4 regions of the Halomonas sp. TP35 genome follow, and region 4 is predicted to be linked to each of the others. Evidence: predicted binding sites of a transcription regulator. Region 4 holds the regulator's gene; each other region holds the start of a gene.
The links. The regulator sigma-54, encoded in region 4, starts transcription at its own class of promoters, with help from an activator protein. The targets are predictions, from matches to a motif close to TGGCACNNNNNTTGCTNT.

Region 1 (3,554 bases), on a different contig from region 4:
TGGTTTCGCAGGGCGTTATTGATGCCCACGCGGTCCAGGTCGCGGCGTGACATCTCACCCAGCGGTTCATTCGTCAAGGCGTCGGCCACCGGCCACTCTCGGCCACTGTTATCGAGTACGACAACAAACTGACCATCGTCGGCACGCTGCAAGCGGCCATCCAGCAGAGCCTGCAGCCAATCACGGGCGCGCTCGTCGTCGCTTTGCAATATGGCGGTAATCGCCTCGCCTTTATCGCGGTAGGAATCGACATCCAGCGCCTCAAGAAGCTCAAGCGCGGCGTCATTATCAGAAGTATCGGGGCCTGTCTGTGCCTGTACGTTGAGTGTTATGCCCAACAACACAGCGCACAAAAACCCCCAGGAAAGGAAACGCCTCATGGGGTTGTTCCTTTGGTGGTCAAGGTGGAGAGTTAGCGTGCTCCCTTGCCGCCCGATCAGGCGGGCGGCAAGGGGTGGCCAGTATTATTCGGCGAGCGCCGCTTCGGCTTCTTCAGTAGCGGTGCTGCCACCGCATGAGCCGTTCACAACGTTGAAGTTGCCGCACTCCATGGGCTTGCGCCAATCGGCAATCAGGTCGCGCGAGCCGGGCAAGTAGTCGGACCAGGCATCGCCGGCAACGGTTGAGGGCGTTTGCCAGACGATATCGAACTGGCCATTGTCCTGCACTTCGCCAATCAGTACCGGCTTAGTGATGTGGTGGTTGGGCATCATCGCCGCATAGCCACCCGAGAGATTGGGCACACTCACGCCGATAATGGCATCCTTCACCGCGCCTACATCGGTGGTACCCGCTTTACGCACCGCCTCGGCCCACATGTTGAAACCGATGTAATGGGCTTCCATTGGGTCGTTGGTGACCGCTTCTTCATTACCGGTGTGCTCAATCCAGGCGTCGATAAAGTCGTAGTTGTCATCGGTATCCACGCTCATGAAGTAGTTCCAGGCAGCCAGATGGCCAACGAGCGGCGCAGTGTCGATACCGGAAAGCTCCTGCTCACCTACCGAAAACGCAATCACTGGAATATCAGCGGCATCAATACCCTGGTTGGCAAGCTCGCGGTAGAACGGCACGTTGGCGTCGCCGTTGATGGTCGAGATCACCGCGGTAGACTTGCCCTCTTCACCGAAGCGACGAATCTCGGAGACGATGTTCTGCCAGTCGGAGTGGCCGAAGGGCGTGTAGTTGACCATGATGTCGTCGCCTGCCACGCCGTGCTCATCTTTCAGAAACGCTTCGAGAATGCGGTTGGTGGTGCGCGGATAGACATAGTCGGTACCCACCAGAGCAAAGCGCTCAATGCCGACTTCGTTAATCAAATACTCGACAGCGGGAATCGCCTGTTGGTTGGGCGCGGCACCGGTATAGAAGACGTTTGCAGACGACTCTTCTCCCTCGTACTGCACCGGGTAGAACAACAGACCATTGAGTTCTTCAAACACCGGCAGCACCGCTTTACGTGATACCGATGTCCAGTTGCCGAACACCACGTCTACCTCATACTGGGCCAGCAGCTCGCGGGCGCGTTCGGCAAACAGCGGCCAGTTGGAGGCCGGGTCCACTACCACGGCTTCCAGCTGACGACCCAGCAGACCACCGGCTTCGTTCTGCTGCTGGATCAGCATTTCAACAGTGTCTTTTAACGTCGACTCACTGATAGCCATGGTGCCAGAAAGGGAGTGAAGGATACCCACTTTGATAGGGTCATCATTGGCTGACGCATGAAACGATACCGAAAGGGCCAGTGCAGAAAGACCCAGCAGTGCCTGTTTTTTCAAGTTCATGTTTCGCATCCCCAAGCTGCAAGCGGGCAGCTAGATATTTGTCATTAATCAGGTGTACTCAATTGCCTGAAAGCGCCTGTAACTCGTCCTGCACATTGCACGATGCGTTCCACACTTTAAAAAAACATAAAAAATTCAACCATATAAAAAGTATACAAGTTGTTTTACAGGAGTTTTCCATCTTTGATTCAGGGTCTTAAAGCACTTCATTGGTGCTAAAGCGGTCTGATTCGCACGATAAAAGTGCATAAAAACTGTCCATTTTTATCCTTTTATCGCCAAGCTTCTGTTTTTAAAACATTTAGCATTTTCTTGGCCTGTGGTTTGCAAAATGACTTGTATACAAGACCATGGATAACCAAGGGCCAAACATGATGACCACACGCGGCTGGACACTCGAACAATGGCGGCAGGCATATAACGAGGGCGCAACCCCGGGAGCCTTACTCGGTGAATTGATCACGCAACTGGCCAAACTTGATAGTGCCGACAATACCTGGATTTCACTTCTCGACCAGGAGGGGCTGGCTCATGCCCTGGCAGCACTTCAAACACGTCTGGACGAGGCAGACGGCAAGATAGACAAGTTGCCGCTTTACGGCATTCCGTTTGCGGCGAAAGACAACATTGATGCCACCGGGTTTGCCACCACGGCGGGCTGCCCGGCCTACGCCTATCAACCCACCCGTGACGCTGCTCTGATTGACAAGCTGCGCGCCGCGGGCGCAGTACTCATCGGCAAGACCAATCTGGATCAGTTTGCCACCGGCCTGGTGGGTACCCGCTCGCCGTTTGGTGCCGTGGCCAATAGCTTCAATCCTGAAGTGGTGAGCGGCGGCTCGAGTTCTGGGTCGGCGTCCGTGGTGGCACGCGGGCTAGTGCCATTCTCACTGGGTACCGACACGGCAGGCTCCGGTCGCGTGCCCGCTGGCTTAAATAACCTGGTCGGGCTTAAACCCACCAAAGGCCTGTTCAGCATTGATGGTGTAGTACCGGCGTGCCGCTCGCTGGACTGCGTCTCCATCTTCTCGTTGACTGTCAATGATGCCGGGCAGATCGCCGAGCTAATGGCCGGCTTCGAGCCTGCCGACGCTTTCTCACGCAAGGCGCCAAGCGCCCTCCCCCTGGATGCCCCGGCCATACGCCGTCCTGGCCCGCTAGCCAGGCTTGCCATTCCCCAGTCGCCCCAGTTCTTCGGCGACGTGGTGGCTGAAAAGGCATGGCAAACGGCCGTGGAAAAATGGCAAAAGCTTGAAGGGGTAACGCTCGTCGAACTTGATTTTGCCCCCATGCTTGAACTGGCCGCCCTGCTTTATGAAGGGCCGTGGGTAGCAGAGCGCCACGCCGCCGTGGAAACCTTCATGGCCGAACATGCCCAGAACATGAATGACGTGGTGCGCGGCATTATTAGTAACGCGGGTAAATACAGCGCCACCGATACGTTCAAGGCGCAATACCGCAAGGAAGAGCTGGTTAGGGTGATCGATAATCTTTTGGATGATATCGATGGCCTGTTAGTCCCCACCGCCCCTACCGCGCCCACTATCGAAGCGGTTAATGCTGACCCGTTAACGCTCAATAGCCAGCTCGGCACCTATACCAACTTCGTTAACCTGGCCGATTTTTGCGCATTGGCGGTACCCGCCGGGTTCCGCGACGATGGACTGCCTTTTGGCGTTACCCTGGTGAGCGGCGCCTGGAAGGATCGGGAACTGCAGACCCTGGCCAGCCGCTGGCTAAATGCCCACCCGACGCCGCTGGGTGCCACTG
Region 2 (3,554 bases), on a different contig from region 4:
CCCCTGCCCCGCGCCGATGGTTAGCCGCTTCTGGCCTTGGGTAATGTCAATCCAGCCCTCTATAACAACGCTTAGAAACCAGGGTATCGTCTGTGTGGAACGTGAGGCGTAGCGTTGGCGTACTTCAAGGTCGGAGAGGGTGAGATGCAGCGCAGAAGAAAGCGGCAAATCACTCACGCTGCCTTGGGCAATCGGGTCGTCAATTCCCTTACCGGCATACAGGTAATCAATACCGAACGTTTGGCCCAGTTGGCTAAGTGTCGATGGCGTTAACGACGTAAAGGTTGGCATCAATAGGGGCCCTGCGGCTTGGTAATCCAGTGATCAACCCAGCGAGAAAACGCCGCCCAAAAGAGCGACGCTTGAAAAGAGGAGCGGTTCGTGGGTTATCCAGAGAACGCGTAAATCATCGTGATCCTACCATCAGTAGATTAAAACGCAATGATAGGTGTTCTCATTTTGGTGGCGGCAGGCGTTACCAGCACTGTGCTTACGTATCGCTTTTCTTATCGTCGTTCAGTGTGCTGCTGGCAGCCGGTTTTGGGGCAGCGGGCGCATCCGTATCGGCGTTGGGCTGAGCGCTTTCAGTGGCCTTAGTGGCGACTGGTAGGTGCTTCTCAGGCTGACTCGCTTCCATCGTAGCTTCCAACTGCGCTACTTGCCTCTCCAGGGCTTCTACCCGCGAACGCGTGCGCTGTAGAACGTCCATCAGGATATCGAAGTCTTCCCGCGATACGAGCTCCAGCCGATCAAAGGCACCACGAACCACCTGTTGAACGCCTTTCTGAATATCTTCCGGCGCTTGTGACGCATTTTGTAAGCGGTCGCCAATCTGTTGTGCCAAACGGCTAATACGATCCTGGGGCGTCATGGTTCTCTCCTTAAATAATGATGCTTTAAAAGTGGGCACTATTTTAAGGATACGCAACCCGCCGCCAGTACGCATGTATTGCGTATGGCATTGGTGCATTTATTCGTTTATCTCGTTGCCCAGTCATGGTGCGCCAACCGTTCGCGTCGGTTCTTTTTTGGTGCAATCGGTTGCGCCCTACGCCTTTCGCGATCTTAGGGTGTGCGTAAAAGCGCCTTATGTTTTGTTAAGTCACTAAAAATTAATAAGAAATTAGCTAATGGCACGGTATGCGCATTAGTAGAGCATCGCCATTTTCAGCGGCAATGCCGCTAGCTATCTAGCAGGACTTATCCAGCAGGAGAGATATGGGATGAAACTCATCACCGCCATCATTAAGCCATTCAAACTTGACGATGTCCGCGAAGCACTGGCCGACAACGGCGTGCAGGGCATTACCGTGACAGAGGTAAAAGGTTTTGGGCGTCAGAAAGGGCATACCGAGCTCTACCGGGGTGCTGAGTACGTGGTCGATTTTCTGCCCAAGGTAAAAGTAGAAGTAGCGGTTGACGATGCGCGCCTGGAAAGCGTGATTGATGCCATTTGTAATGCCGCTAACAGTGGAAAAATCGGCGATGGCAAAGTATTCGTCACGCCGCTCGACGATGTTATCCGAATTCGTACCGGTGAACGCGGCGTTGATGCCGTTTAAACAGGGGCTTACCGGGCTACTTCGTAGTTCAACGGGGAACTAACAAATGAACGAACTGGCTGATCTGAGCTACGCGCTCGACACGTTTTACTTCTTGATGTGCGGTGTATTGGTCATGTGGATGGCCGCAGGCTTCTCCATGCTTGAAGCAGGCATGGTGCGCGCTAAAAACACCGCTGAAATTCTGACGAAAAACATCGCGCTGTTTGCGATTGCCTGCACCATGTATCTGCTGGTGGGGTACCACCTCATGTACTCCAGCGGCGAAGGCGGCTTCTTGCCAAGCCTGGGCTTTCTGCTGGGCACTGAGAACAGCGTAGATTCGGTGCTGGCGGGTGGCGAGGATGCGCCCTACTACTCCCAGCGCGCTGATTACTTCTTCCAGGTTGTCTTTGTGGCTACTGCTATGTCGATTGTCTCCGGTGCGGTCGCTGAGCGCATGAAGCTATGGGCCTTTTTGGCCTTCGCTGTGGTCATGACCGCCTTTATCTATCCGGTTTCTGGCTACTGGACCTGGGGTGGCGGATGGCTGAGCAGCGTGGGTTACTCGGATTATGCCGGTTCGGGTATCGTCCACATGGCCGGCGCTGCCGCTGCTCTGGCAGGCGTGCTGATTCTTGGCCCGCGTAAGGGCAAGTACGGTAAAGATGGCGCTATCCATGCCATTCCAGGTGCCAACATGCCGCTGGCAACGCTGGGTACGTTTATTTTGTGGATGGGTTGGTTCGGCTTCAACGGAGGCTCTGAGCTAAAAGTCTCGGATATCGAGTCGGCCAACAACGTCGCCCAAGTGTTTGCCAATACCAATGCGGCCGCTGCTGGCGGTGTGATCGCCGCGCTGGTCCTGGCCAAACTGTGGTTCCGTAAAGCGGACCTTACCATGGCGCTTAACGGTGCGCTGGCAGGCTTGGTGGCGATTACCGCTGACCCGCTCTCACCAACGGCATTAGGTGCCACCATTATCGGGGCTATTGGCGGTGTCATCGTGGTAGTAGCGATAGTGTCGCTTGATAAGCTCAAACTGGATGATCCGGTCGGTGCTATTTCCGTTCACGGCGTGGCGGGTATCTGGGGCGTATTGGCGGTGCCTATCACTAATGATGGCGCGTCCTTTAGTGCTCAAATGATGGGTATTGCCGGTATCTTCGGTTGGGTGTTCCTGGCAAGCCTGGTGGTTTGGCTGGTGCTGAAAGCCATCATGGGCATCCGGGTTAGTGAAGAAGAAGAGTATGAAGGTGTGGATATCGCGGAATGCGGTCTTGAAGCCTACCCTGAGTTTAGCGTTAAGAAATAAGCATAATGCACACCCAGTGAGCTGACATGCGCGTGATGGCCTTCCTTTCGAGGAAGGCCTTTTTTATTCTCCGCCTGTAGCGGTGTATGCTTAGCACCAGAGGTGGCTGGCTTTCGCCGCACCCAATAGACAATACAATGGCCACCAAGCTAGAGGATGTCGCAATGAAATTGATCTCAGCCATTATCAAGCCGTTCAAGCTTGATGACGTACGCGAATCGCTCTCCGATATCGGCGTGCAGGGCATTACTGTCACAGAAGTAAAAGGGTTTGGTCGTCAAAAGGGCCACACGGAGCTTTATCGCGGTGCTGAGTACGTGGTGGATTTCCTGCCCAAAGTGAAACTGGAAGTCGCTGTCGATGACGATATGGTTGAGCAGGTAATTGATGCGATTACCCAAGTCGCCAACACGGGTAAAATCGGCGATGGTAAAATCTTCGTGATGCCGCTTGAGCAGGTCATTCGTATTCGTACCGGCGAAACGGGTAAAGACGCGGTTTAAGCGAGTGAATGGTGAGTAGTGAAGGGTGAGGGGTAAGTAGTAAGTCATGAATCAAAGCCCTGCGGAGTATCTCCGCAGGGCTTTTTATCAGCGAGTGACGTATGAGGGGGCAGTGATCTGGTTCGACTATTCGCACCTCACTCTTCACGACTCACCAGCCCATCACTTCTCAACAAACGCACGCTCGATCACATA
Region 3 (3,554 bases), on a different contig from region 4:
AAGCACGCCAGGTTGGCCCCTTTCATCAGCATGCACGCCTTGTGGGCGCCAAGCCTTGATTCAACGAGCGTTAAGCGCGCAACCTGCCATGGTGCGATCCACCACATGCACTATTTTAGTGCATGGAGTACCGTTAAGGCGTACCCTTTCACTGGTTAAGTGCAATAAAAAACCCCGCCGAAGCGGGGTTTTAGGGCTATCGCGTCAAAACGCGATTAGCAGCTGTAGTACATATCAAATTCGATGGGGTGCGTGGTCATGCGAATACGCTCCACTTCTTCCATCTTGAGTTCGATATAGGCATCAATCATATCGTCGGTGAACACGCCACCTTCGGTCAGGAACGCACGGTCAGCGTCGAGCGCTTCCAGAGCCTGGTCCAGGCTGTTGGCAACGGTCGGTACCAACTTGCCTTCTTCTGGCGGCAGGTCGTACAGGTTCTTGTCCATGGCATCGCCAGGATGAATCTTGTTCTTGATGCCGTCGATACCTGCCATTAGCAGAGCAGCAAACGACAGGTACGGGTTAGCGGTCGGGTCAGGGAAGCGGGTTTCAACGCGCTTGCCTTTGGGGCTTACCGTATAGGGAATCCGGATAGAGGCGGAACGGTTACGGGCGCTGTAAGCCAGCATAACCGGCGCTTCAAACCCCGGTACCAAACGCTTGTACGAGTTGGTCGAGGCGTTGGTGAAGGCGTTCAGAGCGCGTGCGTGCTTGATCACACCGCCGATGTAATACAGCGCCATTTCCGACAGGCCTGCGTACTCATCACCGGCAAACTGGTTCTGACCATCTTTCCAGAACGACTGGTGAATATGCATACCAGAACCGTTGTCACCAACCAGCGGCTTGGGCATGAAGGTCGCAGTTTTGCCGTACGCGTGGGCCACGTTGTGGATCACGTACTTCATTTCCTGAACTTCGTCCGCCTTCTTCACCAGCGTATTGAATTTAACGCCGATCTCGTTCTGCCCCGCATTCGCCACTTCGTGGTGGTGAACTTCAACGGTCTGACCAATCGCTTCCAGGGTGTTACACATCGCGCCACGAATATCGTGGAAGCTGTCGACCGGAGGAACCGGGAAGTAACCGCCTTTAACGCGCGGACGGTGCCCCAGGTTGCCACCCTCTACCTGATTACTGGTCGCCCAAGCGCCCTCATCGGAAGAAATCTTGTACATGGAGCCCTGAATGTCGGACTTCCAATGCACTTCGTCAAAAATGAAGAACTCAGGCTCCGGACCGAAGAAAGCAGTATCGCCCAAGCCGGTAGACTCCAGGTACGCCTCAGCGCGCTTAGCGATAGAACGCGGGTCACGGTCATAGCCCTGCATCGTGGCAGGCTCGATGATATCGCAACGCAAAATCAGAGTAGCGTCTTCGGTGAAGGGGTCGAGGAAAGCAGTGCCGTCTTCCGGGCGCAGGATCATGTCGGATTCGTTAATGCCTTTCCAGCCCTCGATTGAGGAGCCATCGAACATTTGGCCATTCTCGAAGAACTCTTCGTCTACATCGCGGGCAGGCACGGTAACGTGCTGCTCTTTACCACGAGTATCGGTGAAACGCAGATCCACCCACTTAACATCATGTTCTTCAATTAGCGCGAGAGTCTTGGCTGACATTGTGCCTCCGATATGGGCGTGGCTTAAAGCATGTAACAGTAAGCTATCGATAAAAGTGTTATTAGACAAACCCCGTCATTTAATAAAGTGCGTGCCTGACAGGCCTATCCTTTTTATTCGCTTAACGTTTGCCTGAAATTGAATCACACATCGCCTAGCGATCATTTCAAACCGGCTATTGTTGTAGCACGCCGAGAGGCATCTGCCTACGGTGGCTAGCCGCTGACAAATATAATGCAGAGAACATGCCAACCCTGCACCAACATGTCCTACGAAATCACTAACCTGTTGTTTTAAAGTATATAAAAAATGCGCCTACATGCCTCTCTATGACGCATAAATATTTCCCGAGGCTTCTAAACACACGCTGACCTGTTTTTTTGACCCAAAATAGATCAAATATAAGTATAAGCGCACCTAATTGGTGCATAAAAAGACATTGAGCGCCCCTCTCAGCTTCCAACCCACCGCACGGCGCGTCAACGCCCTACACTTTTAGTCGCTTGCCAAACATCATGGCCCCGGCTTTTGTGGTGTTCGCCATTTTATTGAGCAGGATAGAGCCCGTGGCACCCATCACTATCAGCAGCAGCACGTAAACCGCTATAGGCAACGCCAACGGCATCACCAGTGCATCGGTAATGGCAAAAAACATGGGGTGCGCCAGGTAAATACCAAACGAATACTGGTTGATATAGCGCACCCAGCGAGGCGCTGTGATGTCTTTTAAATAACGCATCGCTACAAACGTTGAGAGCATGAACAGCGGTATCACCCACACTTCCTTGGATGAGAACTGCAACCAACCCGCCACACTGGCCGCGACCAGCAGGCAAACCAACACGACCAGCCACAAAGGCCACGACAGGTACTGCATCCATAAAGGCCGCAGCGGTGCCTGGGCTCCACTATCAAAGGGGTAGTAACGCACCAGCACCAGGGCTAGAAAGAACAGATATATCCAGCCCAGAGGCGCCACCCAGAGCAGATACCCCGGCAGCGCCACACCCAGCCAATACGCTACTCCCCAGTACGTCATACTCACCCAACAGCTCACCCACAGCCACGGCACCGGGTTAAAGCGCCACAGCTGCCAACGGGTAAACAGCCAATAAGCGATATAAAACTGCATGGCGATAATCAAGAAATAACCGTGCCACCCGGCGAAAACAAAGTACTCCAGCGCATTGGCGGCAAAGCCTACCGGCTCCCCTGTCATATACAGCTGAACCCACTCGGCTGTCGAGTAGATAAAGCCATAAACCAGATAAGGCAGCATGACGTACTTCACCCGTTGGGCCAAAAAGCCGGGCGGCACTGCCTTGTCATAGCGCATGGCAAACACAAACACTGAAATGAACAAAAAGATCGGCGTGCCCAATACCAACGGCAGGCGCATCAGGTCGGTGGCCAGGTTATCCACACGCTGATTAACGTGGTCCAGCAAATGAAATAAAAACACGGCCACGCAGCCGTACGCACGCAACCAGTAAATTTCCTCTATCCTTTTATGCATACCTGCTCCATGTATGCTTGACATTCGCCTGCGCTGAACAGTGTCGGCGGGTACGGTGTACGACGCTATAACCCTGCGATAATTCCCGGAGGCTGTTTGTCACTCTTCTCATTTTCAAGTGTATTTCATGGGTTGTTACGTTCCTTGTTGACCAGCCTGGCAGCCTTGGCGGGCCTATGGAGCCTGTTTAACACCGCCGTTGCTGGCGAGGTGCACTACGACACCTTTGACTCGCCCACGCTGGGCCACGACTACCCTTACACCGTGTATCTACCCGACCATTATGACGCCAATGCCGCCGAGCCTTACCCAGTGGTTTATCTGCTCCATGGCTCTTTTGGCAACGAACGAGACTGGCTAGCCAAGGGCAACCTTGCCCAAACCGCTGATCGTTTGATTCGCGCGGGGCACATTCC
Region 4 (3,554 bases):
CGACCAGTTAGATCTTGATCAGCGTGCGGGCACTGCCGTTTATTCAGGCGATGTCAATATTCGCCAAGGCAACATGCAGCTACGTGGTGATCGCGTTGAAATTATCCGTAACGACGCGGGTGAGCTTTCTCGCGCTATTGCCACCGGTGAGCGCGCCTATCTACGCAATCAACTCGATGATCAGGATGCGCCGATGGAAGGATGGGCGCGCCGCGTGGTTTATCACGTAGCAGAGCGGCGTGTAGAGCTTATTGACCAGGCCGAGCTGACCCAAGCGGGCGATCAGTTTACCGGTGGCCGCCTGGAATACTTCATTGACCGCGAAGTGGTGCAGGCACGCTCCGATGTAAGTGGTAGCGAGCCGCAGCGTATTCGTATGACGCTTCAGCCAGCGCAATAGGAGTCAATCATGTCTATTGCGGAAGCACCGCCCATAAAAACCCTTTACGCCAATCACTTGGCAAAAAGTTATAAACGCCGCCGCGTGGTTAAAGACATTAGCCTGGAGATTGCTCAAGGCAGCGTGGTAGGCCTGCTCGGCCCTAACGGCGCAGGTAAAACCACATCGTTTTATATGATTGTGGGCCTGGTGAAGTCTGATGCGGGTACCGTGCGTATCGACGAGCAAGACTTAACCCGCGTCCCCATGCACGAACGCGCGATGGCCGGCATTGGCTATCTACCCCAGGAAGCGTCTATTTTCCGTAAACTATCGGTTGCGGATAACATTATGGCGATTCTGGAAACCCGCAAAGAGCTGGACAGGGCAGGACGAGAGCAGCGGCTTGAGGCCCTACTTGACGACTTTCATATTACCCACATCCGTGACAGCCTGGGCATGAGCCTTTCCGGCGGCGAGCGGCGACGCGTCGAAATTGCCCGATCCCTGGCCACTGAGCCCGCGTTTATCTTGCTGGATGAGCCATTTGCAGGTGTCGATCCCATCTCGGTTGGTGAAATCAAGAGCATTATTCGTGCTTTAAAACAGCGCCACATTGGCGTGCTAATTACCGACCATAACGTCCGAGAAACACTGGATATTTGCGATATCGCCTATATTGTCGGTGACGGCCATATCATTGCCGGTGGCAGCCCTCAGACTATCCTTGATAACCAAAAAGTGAGGGAGGTTTACCTGGGTGCTGATTTTCGCTTATAAGTTTAATTTCACCGCTAAACAGTGATCTGCAGTAAAAAATTTATCAGTGGCATGCTTATTGCACTTGCACAACAACATGACTCGCACTAGGGTGAAGCTTTCCGATTAACGAGTGGTTCTCAGATGGTCATGAAAGCTTCTCTCCAATTGCGTATCGGTACGCAGCTGACCATGACACCTCAGCTGCAGCAAGCGATTGCACTGCTACAGCTATCGACATTGGATCTACGTCAGGAAATTCAGCAGGCGCTGGATGCCAATCCAATGCTGGAGCAGGAAGATGAGTTCGGCGAGCAGGCGGCCGTCGAAACACCCGACGAGGAGTGGTCAGAAAGTATCCCCGAGGAACTGTCTGTCGATAGCGACTGGTCGGATACTTACCAGGACATGGGCAGCACTGGCAGTAGCGAAGGCCCCGATTTTGAGCGCCAGGCCGCCGGACAAAGCCTGCATGGACATCTCCTTTGGCAACTGGCGATGACCGACTTTACGGCTCGTGAGCAGCTAATCGCCGAAAGCCTGATTGATGCGCTAGATGCCAATGGCTACCTGATGCAGCCGCTCAACGATATCCGCGATGGGCTACGTGCCCAGGATATCGAAGGCCTTAGCCAGCGAGAGATGGAAACCATTCTGATGCGTTTACAGCAGTTCGAGCCAACGGGCGTCTTCGCCCGAGACTTGCGCGAGTGCTTGATGCTTCAGTTAGCAACGCTCCCCGACGACACTCCCCTGCTCGTTCCGGCGCGCCGATTGGTACGCCAGTTTCTTGAAGCTCTCGGCAAAAATGACATGCGCCTATTAAAGCGCCGCCTAAGCCTGGACGATGAGCAGCTAGACGATGTGATCGGTCTGATCCGAAGCCTGGACCCTCGCCCCGGCAGTGCTTACGGCGTCACCGACGATAGCTACATCACACCCGACTTGGTTGTACGTCATGATCATGAAGGCTGGCACCTGGAGCTTAACCCTGAAGCCCTGCCCCGGCTACGTATCCAGCCCGACTACGCCAGCTTAATCAAGCGTGCAGACAAGAGTCAGGATAACCAGTTTTTAAAAGAACACTTACAAGAAGCGCGCTGGTTAATCAAAAGTCTGTCCAGCCGCAACGATACGCTTCTACGCGTAGGACGCGAGATTATCACTCGCCAAATCGGCTTTTTAGAGCACGGCGAAGAAGCGATGAAGCCTTTGATTCTTGCCGATATTGCCGAGGCGGTTGAGATGCACGAATCAACCATTTCTCGGGTCACCACACAAAAATATATCCATACCCCACGGGGCGTATTCGAACTTAAATACTTTTTCTCAAGCCAAATTAGCGGGCAGGATGGCGGAGACAGCCACTCAAGCACCGCGATTCGCGCCCGGCTTAAAAAGTTGATTCAAGATGAGCCTCCCGGCAAACCTCTTTCGGACAGTCGTTTAGTGACATTACTGGAAGATGGCGGCATCACAGTGGCACGCCGTACGGTGGCGAAATATCGTGAGTCGCTGGGCATTCCCTCATCAAGTGAACGTCGTCGTTTGCGTTAGTCGTTACAAGAGAAATGGCAAAACTCGCGACAAGGGCTTTGCAACACCGCAAAAAGGGTTACAATCGAAATTCAGACCGATGGATAAGGAGCACGTCAATGCAAGTAAACATCACGGGTCATCATGTAGAACTGACTGACGCCTTGCGTGACTACGTTAATGAAAAACTTGAACGCGTCGAACGTCATTACGACAACATCACCACGGTACAAGTTACCTTATCTATTGAGAAGGAGCGCCAACATGCCGCGTGCACCCTTCATGCGGCAGGCGCCGATTTACATGCCGACGCCGAAGATGTCGACATGTATGCCGCTATTGACGCCTTAGCAGACAAAATTGATCGTCAACTCGTTAAGCACAAGGAAAAAGCACAAGCTCGCGCCCAAGGCGCTGGCGTGCGTTAATTCAATGACGTTGGAAACCATTCTCCCCCCGGAGCGCGTACTTTACGACGTGCCCGGGGGCAGCAAAAAGCGGGTGCTGGAGTTTTTCAGCACCTTTATCGCTCAAAATACACCCAGCCTGGATAGCCAAGAAGTTTTCAGCCGACTGATCGGCCGGGAACGCCTTGGCAGCACGGGGATCGGTAACGGCGTTGCCATACCCCATGCGCGCAGCCCACATTGCGTTACGCCTATTGCGGGTTTTCTAAAGTTATCAGAACCTATTGATTTTGATGCTATTGATGGCGATCCGGTTGATCTCGTCTTTGTGCTGCTTGTTCCCGAAGAGGCTGACGACACGCATTTGTCGCTTTTGGGTCAAGTGGCCACCATTATGAATGATGCGAGCACACGCCAGGCGTTACGCAAAACCAGCAGCCAACGCGATTTACTTGACCTGCTGATGAGCAAGA

Region 1: urtA (urea ABC transporter substrate-binding protein) is a predicted target of sigma-54. The motif match lies at 1,879-1,896, and genes of this name have one in related genera.
Region 2: ACT3RU_RS01515 (P-II family nitrogen regulator) is a predicted target of sigma-54. The motif match lies at 1,132-1,149, and genes of this name have one in related genera.
Region 3: glnA (glutamate--ammonia ligase) is a predicted target of sigma-54. The motif match lies at 1,856-1,873, and genes of this name have one in related genera.

Annotation. Positions count from the first base shown of each region.
Region 1 covers NZ_JBQSUZ010000001.1:387,165-390,718, reverse strand. The annotation lists gene urtB (urea ABC transporter permease subunit UrtB) at 1-380, opposite strand, end outside; gene urtA (urea ABC transporter substrate-binding protein) at 465-1,784, opposite strand; gene atzF (allophanate hydrolase) at 2,156-3,554, shown strand, end outside.
Region 2 covers NZ_JBQSUZ010000001.1:320,587-324,140, forward strand. The annotation lists gene ACT3RU_RS01505 (helix-turn-helix transcriptional regulator) at 1-291, opposite strand, end outside; gene ACT3RU_RS01510 (accessory factor UbiK family protein) at 491-871, opposite strand; gene ACT3RU_RS01515 (P-II family nitrogen regulator) at 1,224-1,562, shown strand; gene ACT3RU_RS01520 (ammonium transporter) at 1,609-2,856, shown strand; gene glnK (P-II family nitrogen regulator) at 3,021-3,359, shown strand; gene ACT3RU_RS01530 (ferredoxin--NADP reductase) at 3,522-3,554, opposite strand, start outside.
Region 3 covers NZ_JBQSUZ010000006.1:129,226-132,779, reverse strand. The annotation lists gene glnA (glutamate--ammonia ligase) at 216-1,622, opposite strand; gene ACT3RU_RS09630 (acyltransferase family protein) at 2,110-3,138, opposite strand; gene ACT3RU_RS09625 (alpha/beta hydrolase) at 3,304-3,554, shown strand, end outside.
Region 4 covers NZ_JBQSUZ010000002.1:456,594-460,147, forward strand. The annotation lists gene lptA (lipopolysaccharide transport periplasmic protein LptA) at 1-400, shown strand, start outside; gene lptB (LPS export ABC transporter ATP-binding protein) at 410-1,159, shown strand; gene ACT3RU_RS04850 (RNA polymerase factor sigma-54) at 1,283-2,695, shown strand; gene hpf (ribosome hibernation-promoting factor, HPF/YfiA family) at 2,794-3,102, shown strand; gene ACT3RU_RS04860 (PTS sugar transporter subunit IIA) at 3,107-3,554, shown strand, end outside.